One region of the Cytobacillus sp. Bac17 genome, then DNA from elsewhere that is predicted to be linked to it. Evidence: riboswitches for the same ligand, from Rfam matches in the RefSeq annotation. Region 1 holds a riboswitch; the other holds the start of a gene.
The links. A riboswitch is a leader RNA that binds a small molecule or an ion and turns the genes downstream of it on or off. The one in region 1 is predicted to bind cyclic di-AMP.
Positions count from the first base shown of each region.

Region 2: linked by a shared signal. The riboswitch ahead of NR125_RS06870 (cation:dicarboxylate symporter family transporter) and the one ahead of NR125_RS19315 (potassium channel family protein) in region 1 are both predicted to bind cyclic di-AMP.

Region 1 covers NZ_JALJRC010000018.1:91,102-99,369, reverse strand. The annotation lists gene NR125_RS19355 (hypothetical protein) at 1-5, opposite strand, end outside; gene NR125_RS19350 (hypothetical protein) at 253-402, opposite strand; gene NR125_RS19345 (hypothetical protein) at 410-775, opposite strand; gene NR125_RS19340 (GNAT family N-acetyltransferase) at 891-1,340, shown strand; gene NR125_RS19335 (serine hydrolase domain-containing protein) at 1,475-2,494, shown strand; gene NR125_RS19330 (DinB family protein) at 2,559-3,083, shown strand; gene NR125_RS29955 (endonuclease) at 3,251-4,414, shown strand; cyclic di-AMP (ydaO/yuaA leader) riboswitch at 4,526-4,676, shown strand; gene NR125_RS19315 (potassium channel family protein) at 4,755-5,411, shown strand; gene NR125_RS19310 (TrkH family potassium uptake protein) at 5,454-6,824, shown strand; gene NR125_RS19305 (MarR family winged helix-turn-helix transcriptional regulator) at 6,909-7,340, shown strand; gene NR125_RS19300 (2-oxoglutarate-dependent dioxygenase) at 7,817-8,268, shown strand, end outside.
Region 2 covers NZ_JALJRC010000003.1:49,888-58,155, reverse strand. The annotation lists gene NR125_RS06885 (NAD(P)H-dependent flavin oxidoreductase) at 1-828, shown strand, start outside; gene NR125_RS06880 (dienelactone hydrolase family protein) at 970-1,599, shown strand; gene NR125_RS06875 (hypothetical protein) at 1,833-2,081, shown strand; cyclic di-AMP (ydaO/yuaA leader) riboswitch at 2,351-2,500, shown strand; gene NR125_RS06870 (cation:dicarboxylate symporter family transporter) at 2,629-3,891, shown strand; gene NR125_RS06865 (DUF4256 domain-containing protein) at 4,389-4,949, shown strand; gene NR125_RS06860 (SDR family oxidoreductase) at 5,133-5,900, shown strand; gene NR125_RS06855 (hypothetical protein) at 6,445-6,867, opposite strand; gene modA (molybdate ABC transporter substrate-binding protein) at 7,454-8,263, shown strand.

The sequences.
Region 1 (8,268 bases):
CCCATAAAGCACCCTTTTCAAAGTAATTTCTTTTAGAATTATAACAAGATTTATGACAATGTCCACCATTATTTTTTAGGATTATGAGTATATTGGCTTTGGGGATATTGCTGATGAAAATATGCCTGAAAAAATCCAGCTAAGATATCCGCTGGATTAATGTCGCTTCTGCATTTATCCTATTGGTCCGGCAGCTTATTGATTACTGGGAAAGTTTTTTCCTGTTGTCAGCTCCAGTGGGAATGGCCTTTCTTATCTGCGCAAAACTGTAATAAAGCCGTCGAGAATCTCATGACTAACAGTAACCCCTTTGAGAGTATAAAATTCAAGAGCCTCTGTATTCCTATTTGATACATAGATAAAATAATCTTCCACATCTTTAAATTGGATTAACCATTCCATCGGCATGTTAAAAAGAACTGATCCAATTCCATATTGTCTGTAGCATTTTTATAAAGAATTGAGATAAGCAGCCAACATGCCTTTTCCCGACTGAAGTCAGATCAAAAAAAATGGCGAAATCATTGGAGCAGGCTTCCTTAGGAGAAACATTGGAATAGACATAGCCCGCGATTTCTTCATCGTCCTTAACGATCTCTATATAATTATGTAAAGATGATTTTACGGATGGAATCATTCTAGTTTCAAAATTCATGCTGTCAAAACGCTCAGGTGTTATATGTGCCTTAGATTTCTGAAAAGCCATCAGCTTATTGCATAAATCCCGGCAAAGTCTGATTTTCTCTTCTGTTATCACTTCATATTTTAAATTCATCCTATTCACCCCTAGTTAAATTTTAAATTGGAAGGTCTTCATTCGTCCAAAAAAGAGGGAATTTATCCTTGATAGAGAAGTTTATCTTAAAACTAATATAAAAAGAGGGACCATAATGATTAGGGAAATTGATATTAAAGATCGAAAAGCTGCTGTGCAAGTTCTAAGTGTCCAGCTTCCTGCGTATAAAATTGAGGCTGAAATCATTGGATGTCCTGATTTACCGCCTTTGAAGGATACGGCTGATGACTTGCGAATAACCGGAGAAACCTTCCTTGGGTATTTTATAGGTGAAAAATTATGCGGTGTGATTTCTTTTAAAGAGGAAAATAATGTTTTAGATATTCATAGACTGATTGTGCATCCTGAACATTTTAGAAAGGGAATTGCACAAAAGCTGCTGAACTTCATTGAACTGAGGCCGATGAATGAAAAAATGATTGTCACAACAGGCTCTAAGAATACCCCTGCTGTCACTTTTTATTTAAAGAATGGTTTTAAAGAGCTGAAGAAAATGGAAATAAATGAATCACTGACTATTACTGCTTTTGAAAAATATTTATAAAATACTAAAAGATTAAGCGACTCTTTCATTTGGAGGAATCATCCTCTTTAAATCCGTTATATGTTTTATAGAGTCTGCTATTACTGTCCCGCATTGCTTTAGGTCAATGGAATATTACTTAAAGGGGAATACTCATGTTATTTAGGGATTATGATAAAAGGTTAAGGTCTGTAATTAAAAATGTTGGTTTTTCCGGTGTCGTACTTGTTAAAGAAAAGGAGGAATTGATCCTTCAATTAGCAGAGGGGGATGCTGATCGAGCAAACAAAACCCAAAATAACCCAGGTACCAGGTTTGGCATCGCCTCCGGGTGTAAGATTTTTACGGCGGTTAGCATTTGTCAATTGGCCGAGAATGGATTCATATCATTCGAAACAAGACTTAATGATGTATTGAAGGATGTTTTTCCCTTATTTGATGAGACAATTACCATTCATCACCTGTTAACCCATACATCCGGAGTGCCCGACTATTTTGATGAGTCAATTATGGATGATTTTGAGGAGCTGTGGAAAGAAAGGCCAATGTATCTATTAAATCATCTGAGAGATTTTCTTCCTATGTTCCAGAATAAAAAGATGATGTTTAAGCCCGGGGAGAAATTTCATTATAATAATGCCGGATATATACTTTTGGGTTTAATTATAGAGAAGAAGACAGGACTGAGTTTCCAGGATTATATTCATTCCCAAATTTTTGAACCATGTGGAATGAAGGATTCAGGCTTTTTCCGATTTGACAATCTTCCTGAAAATACAGCAATTGGTTATATAGATAATGAAGAAGATGGGACATGGAGAACCAATATTTATTCATTGCCCATCAGAGGCGGTTCTGACGGAGGAGCCTATGTTACTGCTCAGGATATCATCTTATTTTGGGAAGCATTGTGTAATGATAAGCTCATGAGCGGGGAGTATACTGAAAAGCTGATGTCCCCGCATGCCAAAGCAGATGAGAATGAGTATTACGGCTACGGATTATGGATCAAAAAGAAAAACGAAGCCATCTTCAAATATCACCTCATGGGCTATGACCCGGGAGTCAGCTTTCATTCTGCCTATTACCCTGAAAGCGGGATAACCCTTGTGGTGCCATCAAATAAATCATATGGGCCATTTACTGTAATGAAAGAAATTGAAAAGGACTTTTAGATGAGCTATGTACAGGTGCTTATTTTTTGTATCTAATCGGGTCTGTTTATAAAGGAGCGGTTATATGAATTTTAATTTAAGAGAAGCTATTGAGATTCTTGAACGTACACCCCATACGCTGGATGCATTACTAAGCGGTCTATCTTCGGAATGGCTTAATGGCAATGAAGGGGAAGGCACGTGGAATGCTGCCGAAGTGGTTGATCATTTGATTGATGGCGAGGAGAAAAATTGGATTCCACGGCTGAAATTTATTCTGCAGGAAGGGGAAAGCAAGCCCTTCCCCCCATTTGACCGCTTTGCTCATTTAAATGTGTCAGAGAGTCTATCACTTGAAGAAAAGCTTGAAGTCTTTAAGACCCTTAGAATGAAAAATTTGGCCATGCTTAGGGGTATAACTGATCTGGAAATTCATTTCGAAAAGACAGGGCTTCATCCAGCATTTGGACCAGTCAGAGTCAGGGAATTGATTTCCACTTGGGCTGTGCATGACCTTACGCATATTTCACAGATTTCTCGAGTATTGGCAAATAGATACAGAACTGATGTTGGTCCTTGGATTGAGTATCTGGGCATTTTAAAAAAGTAAGCACTTTAAAAAAATTGCATCAAAGTTAAGTTTGTAAATTCTGTGTGAAAAGTAAACTTTTGGGACCAAAACCTCATGATATGGCCGAAGGTGTTCATTTATACTTGTGTGGAATTGTGACTTTTCTGATTATTTAAGTCCATTCAAAAAAATATGGAGGCGAATGAATGCTGAATCGTAAGAAAAAAGGCCTGCTGTTAACTTTTATTCTGGTTACTGTCATTCTGATCGTGATGCAGCCCATTCAAAATTCTATAACTAGGGCAGCTGCCGGGGATGGCTCCTGGACATCACCTTATTCCGTTTCACAGGGAATCAATACTCAAAACAACTCTTCCAAAACTGTTCAAGGCTATGTGGTTGGACAGCCGACTGCGGCAAATACGGTTATTTCAAGCCAGTTTCCTAATGACTATGCTTTGGCCCTGGCGGATAGTCCATCAGAGACCAGCACAGCTAAGATGCTTTATGTTCAAATTCCTTCCACGTTTCGCTCTGCTTTCGGCTTAAAATCCAATCCATCCTTGATTGGAGAAAAAATTAAGGTAACCGGAACACTTACCGCCTATTTCTCTCATCCCGGGCTAAAAGATGGGACGGCCTTCGAACAAGCTGGTGATGGAACAGTCATTCCCGGCCCTGAACCAGGAGGATATTATGATGCTGCAAACGGAAAAACAGGGGAGGCTTTAAAAACAGCCCTCCACACTATCATTGATGATCACACGGAAATTTCCTATTCGAATGTATGGGAAGCACTGCGTGAGACAGATGAAGATCCTGCCAATCCCAATAACGTCATTCTTTTGTATACTGGCCGCTCTCAGGGGAAATTCACCAATGGTTCTGGCGTCAATGATTGGAACAGGGAGCATGTTTGGGCTAAATCTCACGGGGACTTTGGAACAGCTATGGGTCCGGGAACAGACTTGCATCATTTGCGGCCAACAGATGCTTCAGTAAATAGCTCGAGAGGGAATCTTGACTTTGACGATGGGGGCACCCAGCATTCAGAGGCACTGGGAAACTACTATGATTCAGATTCCTGGGAACCCAGGGATACAGTAAAAGGCGATGTTGCGAGGATGCTTTTTTATATGGCTGTCCGTTATGAAGGAGACAGCGGAGAAGTGGATCTGGAGCTAAACAATCAGGTCAATAATGGCTCTGCTCCTTATCATGGCAAAATGTCTGTCCTGCTTGAGTGGCATAAGGAAGATCCGGTAGACGATAACGAGCGGAGAAGAAACGAAATCATCTATTCTGATTACCAGCATAACCGCAATCCATTTATAGATCATCCCGAGTGGGCATCAGCAATTTGGGAATAATCTTCAGGAAAGCACTTTCCGTTACTGGGAAGTGCTTTTTATTTTACTTACTTTGAAAAAAAGATTGACAAGAGATTTCCATGGGAGTAATTTATATTTATTAATTTCATAGTAACCTTTTTGCTGAATCATTATGAGCGGGGGAACCAATTTTGATAAACCTGGTTTATCTTGGGGTGAATCTTAGCATATTAAGGCTAAGAAGGGATACTCTCAATCCCTAATCCGACAGCTAACTCCGTAAGCCGAATCGAGGGAAGGGTTGATGGAAACCATTGGCCATTCTTTTTTTAAGAGTGGTTTTTTTGTGTTCATTTTCAAAAAGAAGGGAATTTCTTCAATGAAAAAACAGTATGCAGTATTTGGTTTAGGCCGCTTTGGCGGAAGTCTCGTAAAGGAATTTCATGAATTGGGAGTGGAAGTGCTCGCAATTGATGTAGACCAGGAGAAAGTAAATCAATACGCACAGTTTGTGACATATGCAGTTCAAATCAATGGCATTGATGAAGCTGCCATAAAGCAATCAGGGATAAAAAATATCGATCATGCATTTGTTTCATTTGGTGAAAACATTGAGTCCAGTATATTGACATCCTTGTTATTAAAAGAAATGGGGATTCCAAAGGTGTGGGCAAAGGCACATAATGAGTATCATGCCAGGGTGCTCGAAAAAATTGGCGTTGATCGTGTTATCCACCCGGAGCGGGATATGGCTAAGCGGATTGCCCACCATATTGTTTCGGAAAAAATGATTGATTATATTGAGCTGTCTGAAGATTACAGTATGGTTGAGATTGTGGCTACAGATAAAATTGCCGGAAAATCCCTTTCTGAATTGAATATTAGGGCAAAGTATGGCTGTAATATCGTGGGGATTCAGCGCGGGAAGGAAATAATCGTTACTCCATCAGCTGAAGAGGTTATTTTAAAGGGCGACGTCCTGATTGTAATGGGACACAATAAAGGGATTGGCAGATTTGAGAGGCATGGAGTATAAGCCTTGCCGATAAAAAAATACCAATAAGGGGTTAGCCTTATATTGTATAAGGAGCATAAAAGAATGAGGAGAATGGGACGATCCTATAACTGGATAAAAATGAATCCGGCACAAATGCTTTCGGTCGGTTTCTTAATCTTAATTGGTGTAGGCACACTGCTGCTGATGCTGCCTTTTGCTACGAAAGACAGACATCATTTATCGTTTATCGATGCACTTTTTGAGGCGACTTCTGCTGTATGTGTAACAGGTCTCGTGGTAGTGGATACCCAAACCACATTTACTGTTTTTGGCCAGATTGTACTGATGGTCCTCATACAGATTGGCGGCCTTGGATTTATGACATTTGGGGTTCTCATAGCTATCATGCTTGGAAAGAACATTGGTTTGAAAGGAAGGCTGATGATCCAGGAATCTTTAAATCAGCTTTCGATTGAAGGGATGGTCAGGCTGGTTAAATTCGTTGTCGGCTTTACATTAATCGCTGAAATGATCGGTGCATTGATATTGGCTATTCGCTGGTCGTCCGATTTTGGCTTTCCCCGCTCATTGTATTATGGCATTTTCCATTCGGTTTCTGCCTTTAATAATGCCGGATTCGATATAATGGGCCAATTCAGGAGCGTTACTGAATATGCTGGTGATTTTACTGTCATCATGACACTCAGCTTCCTGTTAATAATCGGAGGTATCGGCTATATCGTTGTACTTGATGTAAAAAGAAACAAGAGTTTGAAAAAGCTCTCTTTGCATACAAAATTGGTCCTCCTGATGACGCTGATTCTTAACATTCTCGGAACAGTATTTATCTTTGCGCTTGAATATGATAATCCTGGGACACTTGCCAATTTGCCTTTAAAAGATAAACTATTGGGGGCTTTTTTTCATGGTGTGGTCCCGAGAACGGCTGGATTTAATTCTTTGAATACTGGCGAATTAACTTTAGGTTCGCAGCTGGTAACAATGCTGCTCATGTTCATTGGAGGGGGATCAGGAGGTACCGCCGGCGGCATTAAAGTCACTACCTTTGTCTTGATTTTTCTTGCAGTCAGAGCGCTGATAAAGGAAGAAGATGAAGTGAGCCTGATGGGAAGGCGAATTCCAAAGGATCTTATTGTCAGAGCTTTTACAATAACCGTCTATTCAATAGGATTCATCTTCTTTATCTTATTTATTTTATCCATAACAGAAAATGCTCCATTGAACGTCCTTTTATTCGAGGTGATATCCGCTTTTGGCACGGTAGGCATGTCGATGGGGCTCACACCTGAATTAAGTGCAACAGGAAAAGGGGTAATTGCATTTATGATGTTTGCAGGAAGAGTAGGGCCAATCACAATCGCTTTTGCACTTGCCCGAAGAAAAGGAAAGGCCAAATATAAATTTGCAGAAGAGAAAATCATGATTGGATAAGTGAAGGAAAGTTATCTGGTGTATAGGACAGAATAATTTAGTTTCAATAAAATTTTCCACCATAAATAGGATAGGGGATTTTAAATGAAAACCAGATTTAATGACTATATAAGCATTAAGATCCATCAAATAGACCTGACCTTAACAAGCTATATTAAGACTAAATTAGCCCACTTAAATATTGCCCCGGAGCAGAACCTGATTCTAATGCTTCTCTGGGAAGAAGACGGATTAAGCCAAAATGAAATCGCCAGGCGGCTGGATAAAGATAAATCTAACATTGCCAGAATGCTGAGCAGTCTTGAAAAGAAAGGCTTTATCAAAAAAAGCATGAATAAAGAGGACAGCAGATCTCTGAATGTTTATCTAACCGAAAACGGCAAAAATCTCAGTGAACATGTATATCCCATCACAGAGGAGTTTCACTCGATCGTCACATCGGGTATTACGAAGGAAGAGCTGAGAATTGTTGACGATGTTTTAATGAAAATGAGAAGAAATATGGAGGGTAATTAGCGGTGCAGGATGGAGTGGGATGCTCTATCCTGTTTTTTTTGTGAAGGTCCTGAAGCCCAAAATGAGAACAGCGCTGAGAAACAGTCGCCATGAAGGCTCCATGAAGCCGAAAAGTCGTGAAGCGAGAAGAAAACAGTCGCCATGAAAGCTTCATGAAGCCGAAAAGTCGTGGAGCGAGAAGAAAACGATCGCCATGAGGCAGTCATGAAGCCGAAAAAGAGAGCAGCGGTAAGAAAACGGTCGCCATGAGGCAGTCATGAAGCCGAAAATGGGAGCAGCGCCGAGAAAACTGTTGCCATGAATCTATAAGAATTTAAAACGGCACTCTAAAGAGAATCAGTTTATATGCAAATTTGAACTATCTGAGTTACCAGGTAAATCGATTCAGTTCATTCATTAATAATAGTATAATAAAATACATATATTTCTATATCTGGCTAACGGATGTTTTCATTGAGTCATACAGGGGGAAGATGATGACGAAGATTATGCAGATATCAGATGAACTAAAGGATTGGATTGTGGGTGCGCTAAAAAGTGATGTGAGTCCGATTGCGCTTGCGAACGCTTTGATTAAGAAGGGTTTCGATAACCGGTTTGCATATGAGACTTTATTTAAAATTGTTGGAAATGAAGCAATTAAGACGACAGAAGGGCAGCAGATTCGATATACTTATGAAGTCCCCGAAATAGGCAGGAAGGGGAATATCCTTCATACGAGTGATAAGGACGTAATAGTGCTTTCCAGAAATGAAAAGCCATTTGTGCTCCATTTGGATCAGGTGCTCAGCTCAGAAGAATGTGATGAGCTTATCAGTCTTTCAAGGAGCCGGCTGCAGCCATCCCTGGTGGTGGATAGGGGTTCTGGAGAAGAACGGGCGGGTTCAGGAAGGACAAGCAAGAGCATGGCTTTCCGGCTTAAAGAAAA
Region 2 (8,268 bases), on a different contig from region 1:
ACTATTTCTGGAACAGGAATTAGCATCGAAGATTTAAGATTGCATATAAGAAAGGCTAAGGCATCTATCAAGGGTGAGGGCTATATTGGGGTGAATGTTCTTTTTGCCATGAATGATTTTGCTGAAAAAATGAAAACAGCTATTGAGGAAAAGGTTGATTTCATTATTTCAGGTGCTGGAATATCAAGAGATATGTACAGCTGGGGCAGAGAATCTGGTATACCGGTCATCTCGATTGTGTCATCTGCAAGGCTCGCCAAAATGTCAGAACGGCTTGGTGCTTCTGCCGTTGTTGTAGAGGGCAATGAAGCGGGAGGACATTTAGGGACCAAAAGACCACTATTCAATATTTTACAGGAAGTCGTGGAAGCAGTTAAGATTCCTGTCATTGCTGCTGGAGGAATCATGACAGGAAGAGATATCGCTCATGCCATTCGTATCGGTGCCTCGGGTGTTCAGATGGGAACAAGATTTGTTGCAAGCCGCGAATGTGATGCACCATTATCTTTTAAAGAAAAGTACGTCCGGGCCAAACAGGAAGATATCGTCATGGTGAAAACCACCGTAGGGCTGGAAGGCCGTGCCATTAAGAACCACTTTACAGAGCAGATAGCTGACAATAAAAAGGTGAAAATAAAGAACTGTATCGATTGCCTGAAAAACTGCTCTTATCGCTTTTGTACAATGGATTCCTTGATAACTTCCATGGATGGGGACTGCGAGAATGGCCTTGTATTTGCGGGGGCAAGAGTCCATGAAATTAAAGAAATACTGCCTGTTCAGACGATCATCAATAACCTTAAAGCTGAATATGAAGCTTTTGTTTAATTTCATAATGGTGCATTTTTAAAGTCTAGCTGCCGTATAGGCGGCTTTTCTGATTAATAGGGGTGTTAGATGTGAAGGAATAAAACATTTAAATATAGAATAATTTTTCTTATGGAATAAGGTGTAAAAATGGATCGGTGAATGGGAGAAGAAATATGGAGAAAAAGGGTCATAATCATGATAAGACAGAGTAATTCTAATTCTTTAATCCTCGTAATCCACGAAATCTATGGAATTAATCAACATATAAAGAGTTTTTGCGAATTATTATCAAAGCAGGGTTTTGATGTGACATGCCCCCATTTATTAGAGCGAGAGATACCTTTTGAATATTCTCATGAGGAAGCCGCTTATCGCCATTTTATGGAACATGCAGGTTTCGACAGAGCTGCCCAAAAAATAAAAGATCTATTATTGGATGTTAAAGATGAATACGAAAAAATATATATCATTGGATTTAGTATAGGTGCAACTGTTGCCTGGCTGTGCAGTGAGGGAGATTGTGTTGATGGTATAGTGGGATACTACGGCTCAAGGATCAGGGACTATTTAGAGTTAACACCCCAGTGTCCCATAATGCTATTCTTTCCACAAGAAGAGCAGTCTTTTAATGTTGATGAGTTACTATTAGCTTTAGAAAAAAAGAAAATTAAAGTACATAAATTTAAAGGGAAACATGGATTCAGTGATCCATATTCCTCCAGATATGATGCAGAATCAGAACAAGAAGCATTTAGCAAAGCCATGGATTTTTTATTGCATATTGATTGAGGTATTATTATGAAGCTAACCGTGAGTGTTATCACCTTGAATTTTAATAAAAGTTTACAAGCCCGTTCAATTTTCTTAATACAAGGATGCTAATTTAGATTTAGCGGGGATAGCATGTGTGGCTATCATTGTATTTGGCGCAGGCGGAGCCAAATGCCTTTTTTGTTTTGCTTATATTCAATTTATAAAATTTACTGTCTATTATTTAGCCTCTATAAAGGATCAAGTGGGAAATGTCCATTATTTTGAGGAGAAAGATCTTAACATCCATTCTTAGCAGTGTGTTATTTGTACTGATTTTTTCAGTGCCAACAGTCTTTGATATGAATGCATTTGTTAATTTATATTATTTAAATCTTATGTTTGTCGCTGCCTATGGAGTAATCACTTCGATGTTCAGTGATTGGTTGAGCAAGAAGATTTTCATTGCAAACACTAATCGTGAAATTGCCTCCTTTTTATTCTATTTGGTTCAGTATTAAAAGAACTTAGTCTTGTTTCTGCTGTCTCTTTTTTCATCATTGACCGTGTACTGACAAAAGCAGAAATAAGGTGGTGGTCAGTAAATACAGCATTATCCGTGATAGTCCTTATATTTATTATTGCTATTAATATTGATTTCCCATAACAAGTCCTAGAGCTGAAAATTCATTGAATTTCAGCTTTTTTTGGTGTGTTAAAGAGGCCATTTAGTTTACTGCCGGGAAAACTTAACTATTTACAAAAAATATCTTGAAATAATATAATGATATAGTGATTTATGCTTAATCTTATTTTAAGAACGGGGGACCCATTATTTACAGCGGAGTTTCCGCTTGGGGTGAATCCTACTATGGAAGGGCTTACTGTTTCCGCAGTCCTAACCCGAAAGCTAACCTCGTCAGCGTTTAAGGAAACATAAGAGAATATGAAATAGTGTGAATTGACAAAACCAGCATTTTTGTCGATTTTCTTTTTTATCAGGATCTCATCTTTGTTTCCCTTGCCTGCGCAGCACGTATAAAACTAAACAAGAAGGTAGGGTAATTGATGAAAAAAATTAAATTAAGTTTAGCCACTCAAATTTTCATCGGTCTTATTTTAGGAATCGCTATTGGCGGTATTTTCTATGGAAGTGAAACGGCGCAAAGTGTGCTGCAGCCCTTTGGCGATCTTTTTATCCGCTTAATTAAAATGATTGTTGTTCCTATTGTACTATCAACAATTATTGTTGCCATTGCTGGTGTGGGTGATTTAAAAGCCGTCGGGAAGCTTGGCGGTAAATCATTGACTTACTTTATTGGCATGACTTTGGTTGCTATTGTGGTGGGCCTCATTGCAGGTAATGTTATTCAGCCTGGTGCCGGCCTGAATATGGACAGCCTGCAGCAAAGTGACATTTCGAGCTATGTTGAAACCAATAAAGAGCAGGAAGGCAAGTCGATAGCAGATACATTTTTGCATATCGTACCTACTAATCCTGTACAAGCCATGGTTGAAGGCGATATGCTGGCGATTATCTTCTTTGCTGTTGTATTTGGCCTTGGAATTGCAGCAATTGGAGAAAAGGGAAAACCAGTACTGAGATTTTTCGAAGGCACGGCAAAGGCCATGTTCTATGTGACAAACCTATTTATGAAGTATGCACCAATCGGAGTATTTGCCTTAATTGGTGTAACGATTTCCAAGTATGGTTTTGCCTCATTGATTCCATTAGGCAAGCTGGCACTTACTGTATATGGAGCCATGATCTTCTTTGTTCTTGTTGTGTTGGGGATAATGGCCAAAGTTGTCGGGTTCAGCATCTTTAAATTATTGAAGATGATAAAAGAAGAATTGATTTTGGCATTCTCAACTGCAAGTTCTGAAACAGTGCTTCCGAGAATCATGGACAAAATGGAGAAAGCGGGAAGCCCGAAACATATTTCGTCATTCGTTATTCCGACAGGCTATTCTTTTAACCTGGATGGATCCGTTTTATACCAGGCAATTGCCTCTTTATTTATTGCACAGATGTTTGGCATAGAATTAAGCATAGGACAGCAAATTACGTTAATGTTAGTACTGATGGTTACATCCAAAGGAATGGCGGGCGTGCCAGGCGTATCCTTTGTCGTGCTGCTGGCTACTTTCAGCACAATTGGATTGCCTGCAGAAGGCCTTGCCTTTATTGCCGGCATCGACCGTATCCTTGATATGGGCCGAACAGCTGTTAACGTGGTGGGGAACTCACTTGCGGCTATTGTTATTGCCAAGTGGGAAGGGCAATTTAACCCTCCAGCAGAAGAAAGATTTGAGCAACAAGCTTCATAATAGATTGGAAAACACTAACAAATGGCAGCATATTTGTTAGTGTTTTTTTTTGCTTCTTTGTGTTATTCCATAAAGAGAGGATGATGGAGCAGGTTCGGACAGAGAAGCGGGAAACCAACGTGAAGGAGTCCGAAGGTGGAGCAGGCTCGGACAGAAAGGGGAGAAATCAACGTTAGCTAGTTAGAAGGTGGAGGAGGTTCGGACAGAGAAGCGGGAAATCAACGTGAAGGAGTCCGAAGGTGGAGCAGGCTCGGACAGAAAGGGGAGAAATCAACGTGAGCGAGTCCGAAGGTGGAGGAGGTTCGGACAGAAAGGGAAGAAATCAACGTGAGCGAGTTCGAAGGTATAGGAGGTTCGGACAGAGAAGCGGGAAATCAACTTGAGCGAGTCCGAAGGTGGCTTATGAAAAGTTAATGCTGTTCCACTTTTATCAAATAGCCCTTAAGGGTCATAATTATATTATAATGGAGTAAAAACTAGGAGGAGTTAATTTGACAATGGGAAATATGGAGCTGTCACCAGAACAGCGTGAAGAACTGCTGGAAACTCTGAAAGCGCGTTTTGAGAAAAACATGCACCGTCATGAAGGTGTGGAGTGGGCTGATGTACAAGCTAAGCTCGAGGCTAATCCTGAAAAATTGTGGTCACTCAATGAAATGGAAGCAACTGAAGGCGAACCGGATGTTGTACGCCATGATCAAGAGACCGGCGAATACATATTTTATGATTGTTCAGCTGAAAGTCCAAAAGGCAGGAGAAGTGTTTGTTACGATCGTGAAGCGCTGGAGGCACGGAAGAAACACAAGCCGGAAAACAGTGCTATGGATATGGCAGCTGCCATGGGCATTGAGCTTTTAACCGAAGAGCAATACCGGGAGCTTCAGGAGCTTGAACATGTCGATAAGAAAACCTCTAGCTGGGTGCAAACGCCTGAGAATATCAGAAAACTTGGCGGGGCGATCTTTTGTGACCGGCGCTACGACACTGTTTTTGTGTATCACAATGGAGCCGATTCGTACTATGGTGCAAGGGGTTTCCGGGGCTCGCTGAGGGTTTAGATTCATTGCAGAAATTTGGGGGCCTGACTTCCTGAAGACTACAGTTTAATGAACAGGTTTTGTATTTCGCTGCCATTACGGCGGCTTTTTCTTTATTTAAAAACTGGCAGTTTAGTTGAATATAGCACCAAATATCTGAATAATACAATATAAAGGAAACCCATTAGAATGGGAGTGTTGTACTTGAAAATACTGGTCACCGGTTCCACAGGCCAACTAGGTTCAGCTTTACTTAATCAACTAAAGGAGTCTGGTTATAAAGTAAAATTAACTTCTAGAAGAAAACCTGATGGAATTGAAGATTTCAAGTGGATTTATAGCGATTTATCGTCAGGTGAAGGGTTAGAAGAAGCAGTAAAAGATGCAGATGTCATCCTTCACGCAGCAACAAGTCCAATAAAGAATTCAAAAAGTGTTGAGGTTTCAGGCTTTAAGGAGCTATTAAAAAAAGCACAGCACGTAAAACATTTTATTTATCCGTCAATTGTTGGGATTGATGAAATACCATTTAACTATTATAAGCTAAAATTAGAAGCAGAAGAATTGCTGAAAAACAGCTCTATCTCTCATACAATTGTACGCGCAACTCAGTTCCACCATTTTATTGATCATTTATTTCTATCCAAATCCTTTCTTAAAAGATATATTGTCCCGGATAAATTTAAGTGCCAAAGTGTAGATGCGGGTGAATTCGCTGAGCATCTAATAGGTTTAGTGGATAAAGAACCACAAGGAAGAGCGGAGGATTTTGGCGGACCAGATGTAATGACATTAAGAGAAATGGCTGAACTGAAAATCAAACTAAATAATGAACCAAATAAAGTTTTAAGCTTATCTCTAACTGGAAAACTATATAAATCTTTCTGTGATGGGAAAAATACCAATCCTGCTCGAAAAATGGGAAAAATCACTTTCGGTGAATATCTAAGTGAAAAGATAAAGGGGCAGTAGTGCGCTCTTAATGATTGAGGCGTTGATCCAGGAGGGGATTAACGCTATTTTTTTGGAACTGCCTTAATATGCAGGTTAATAAGGATCCAGATTAAAAAATACATAATAGAGGTAATAACCTATGATTTATTTTAGATTTTGTTTTTATCAATTCTTTTTATTTTCCACACTCTTTGTTATTAACATCAACTTTGATAAATATATCAGTAAACCATTTACTCGTGTTGATTTAATCGCCATATGTATAAGTGTGCCTATCCTGTTTATTCTTTTTACCGCTGTAAGTAAGTTATATAGACGATTCGAGGTTATTAAATTACGAAATAAAATATTCATTTCAATACCTGTTTTTATCATATCAGTCCTATTTGCAGGGTTTCTGGGACAACTGTTCTTCTAGATGGATTTTAACATCGAAATCATTTATTTTAAAATAAAATAGATGAATTATTAATTTTGTTAAAGAGAGCTATTTCTGCGACCTGCTTTTTTTAACTAAATAGGCAGATTTGTTGAAAATGTTACAAAGGCCGATAAGGGGTTGTTAAAGAGAAAAATCTAATGTTTTTAGTAACGGATCAATTTTTGAGTCAAAGGTGAAAAAGTAAGATTTATTTTCATCATCAAATAAGAGTAAATATGGCTTTTCGTTTTTTGGAATGATAATGATCATTTCATCAATCAAAGCATATATCCATTTGTTTTCTACTCGATGAGACGGCTCTAAAGGGATTTTAATCATGTAGCCTTTGTCTGGAATTGGTTTTAACTTTTTAACAACATTATCAATTTCTTTAATTATTTTTTCAGCTTCGAATTGTATCTTAGGATTTGTTGGGACTGTCTTTGTTATCTCATTTTTTTCAATATCAAGAAGTTCAATATTCGGCCTGGTTTGTGCATTTACTACGATTAGATTCATTAGCAAAAATATGTGAATGAATGAAAGCAATATTTTATGAACCACAAAGTTCACCTCGTTTGTTATTATCACCATCGATTATTAAGTTATGTATAAGCTTGTTGTGCTAATGAAATCTTGGCTGAAGGAGCCAGCTTTTTCTTATTTAGCTAACGGGTGTGGATTCCGATTCTATAATAATATGAATTTCATTATATTAATGAAAAACAGCAATGTTTTATACCATTCATTAACGGAATTATCTGAGGCGATAGGAGCTGCAGAGGACAGTAATAAGCTGTATTAGCGGGATTCATTTAAGCAAGCACTGCTGGTTCAAAAATATTAAAAGGAAGGCATTGTGCCTTCCTTTTTAGTATGTTTCATACTCCTGTCTTGGAAGTATAATAATCCCCTAATGACTTACTTCTGATTGAAACTGTGGAAGATTGAATTTCTTTCATAATGGATACTAGCTGGTTTCTTTTAGCTGTTTATAGAATAAGCTGTTGAAGCTTCCGGTAAAAAGATCTTATCGCCTTGCAGGCTGATTTTTTCACTGTATTTGCCCAGAGTATCTGACGATAACCAGGGCATTAGCAGTTATAATTAGTTATAATCAGAAATAACAAATTGGGAAGGGAGATTTATAATGAAAAAGCAGTACCTGTTATTTTTTTCATTAATAGTCCTTTTTTTATCATTGGCTGGATGTTCAAATAATGACCAAACTAAAAAATCAGGAGAGGAGAAGCAGGAAGGAACCGAAGAGAAAGTGGAATTGACTATTTCGGCAGCAGCAAGCCTGCAGGATGCCTTAATAGATATTGAAGCAAGCTTCGAAAAAGAACATCCGAATATACTTGTAAACTTTAACTTTGGAGCATCAGGCTCTCTTCAGCAGCAAATTTCGCAGGGAGCACCTGTTGATCTTTTCTTTTCAGCAGCAGAGGATAAATTTGATAAATTAGTACAGGACGGGCTCATCGAGGAAAAGAATGGAATCGATTTAGTTGGGAATGAACTTGTACTAGTGGTGCCGAAAGATTCAGCATTTGGAATTAAATCATTTAATGATCTTGCTGAAGCAGATAAAGTGTCTATCGGCACTCCAGAATCTGTTCCTGCAGGGAAATATGCGAAGGAGTCTTTAGAAGATACGGGTATTTGGAAAAACATAGAAGAAAAAGTGGTGTATGCCAAAGATGTTCGGCAAGTACTTACATATGTAGAGACAAATAATGTGGATGCTGGAATTGTTTATAAAACGGATGCGTTAGTATCTGAAAAAGTTAACATCGTGGACACGGCAGATGAAAACACTCACGATGCCATTATTTATCCTTTGGGAGTGGTTAAGGATACAAGTCATCCAAAGGAAGCCAATTTATTCTATGATTATCTTCAGAATGAAAAATCAATGAGTATTTTTGAAGAGTATGGGTTTAAAGGCCTTAAATAATTTAA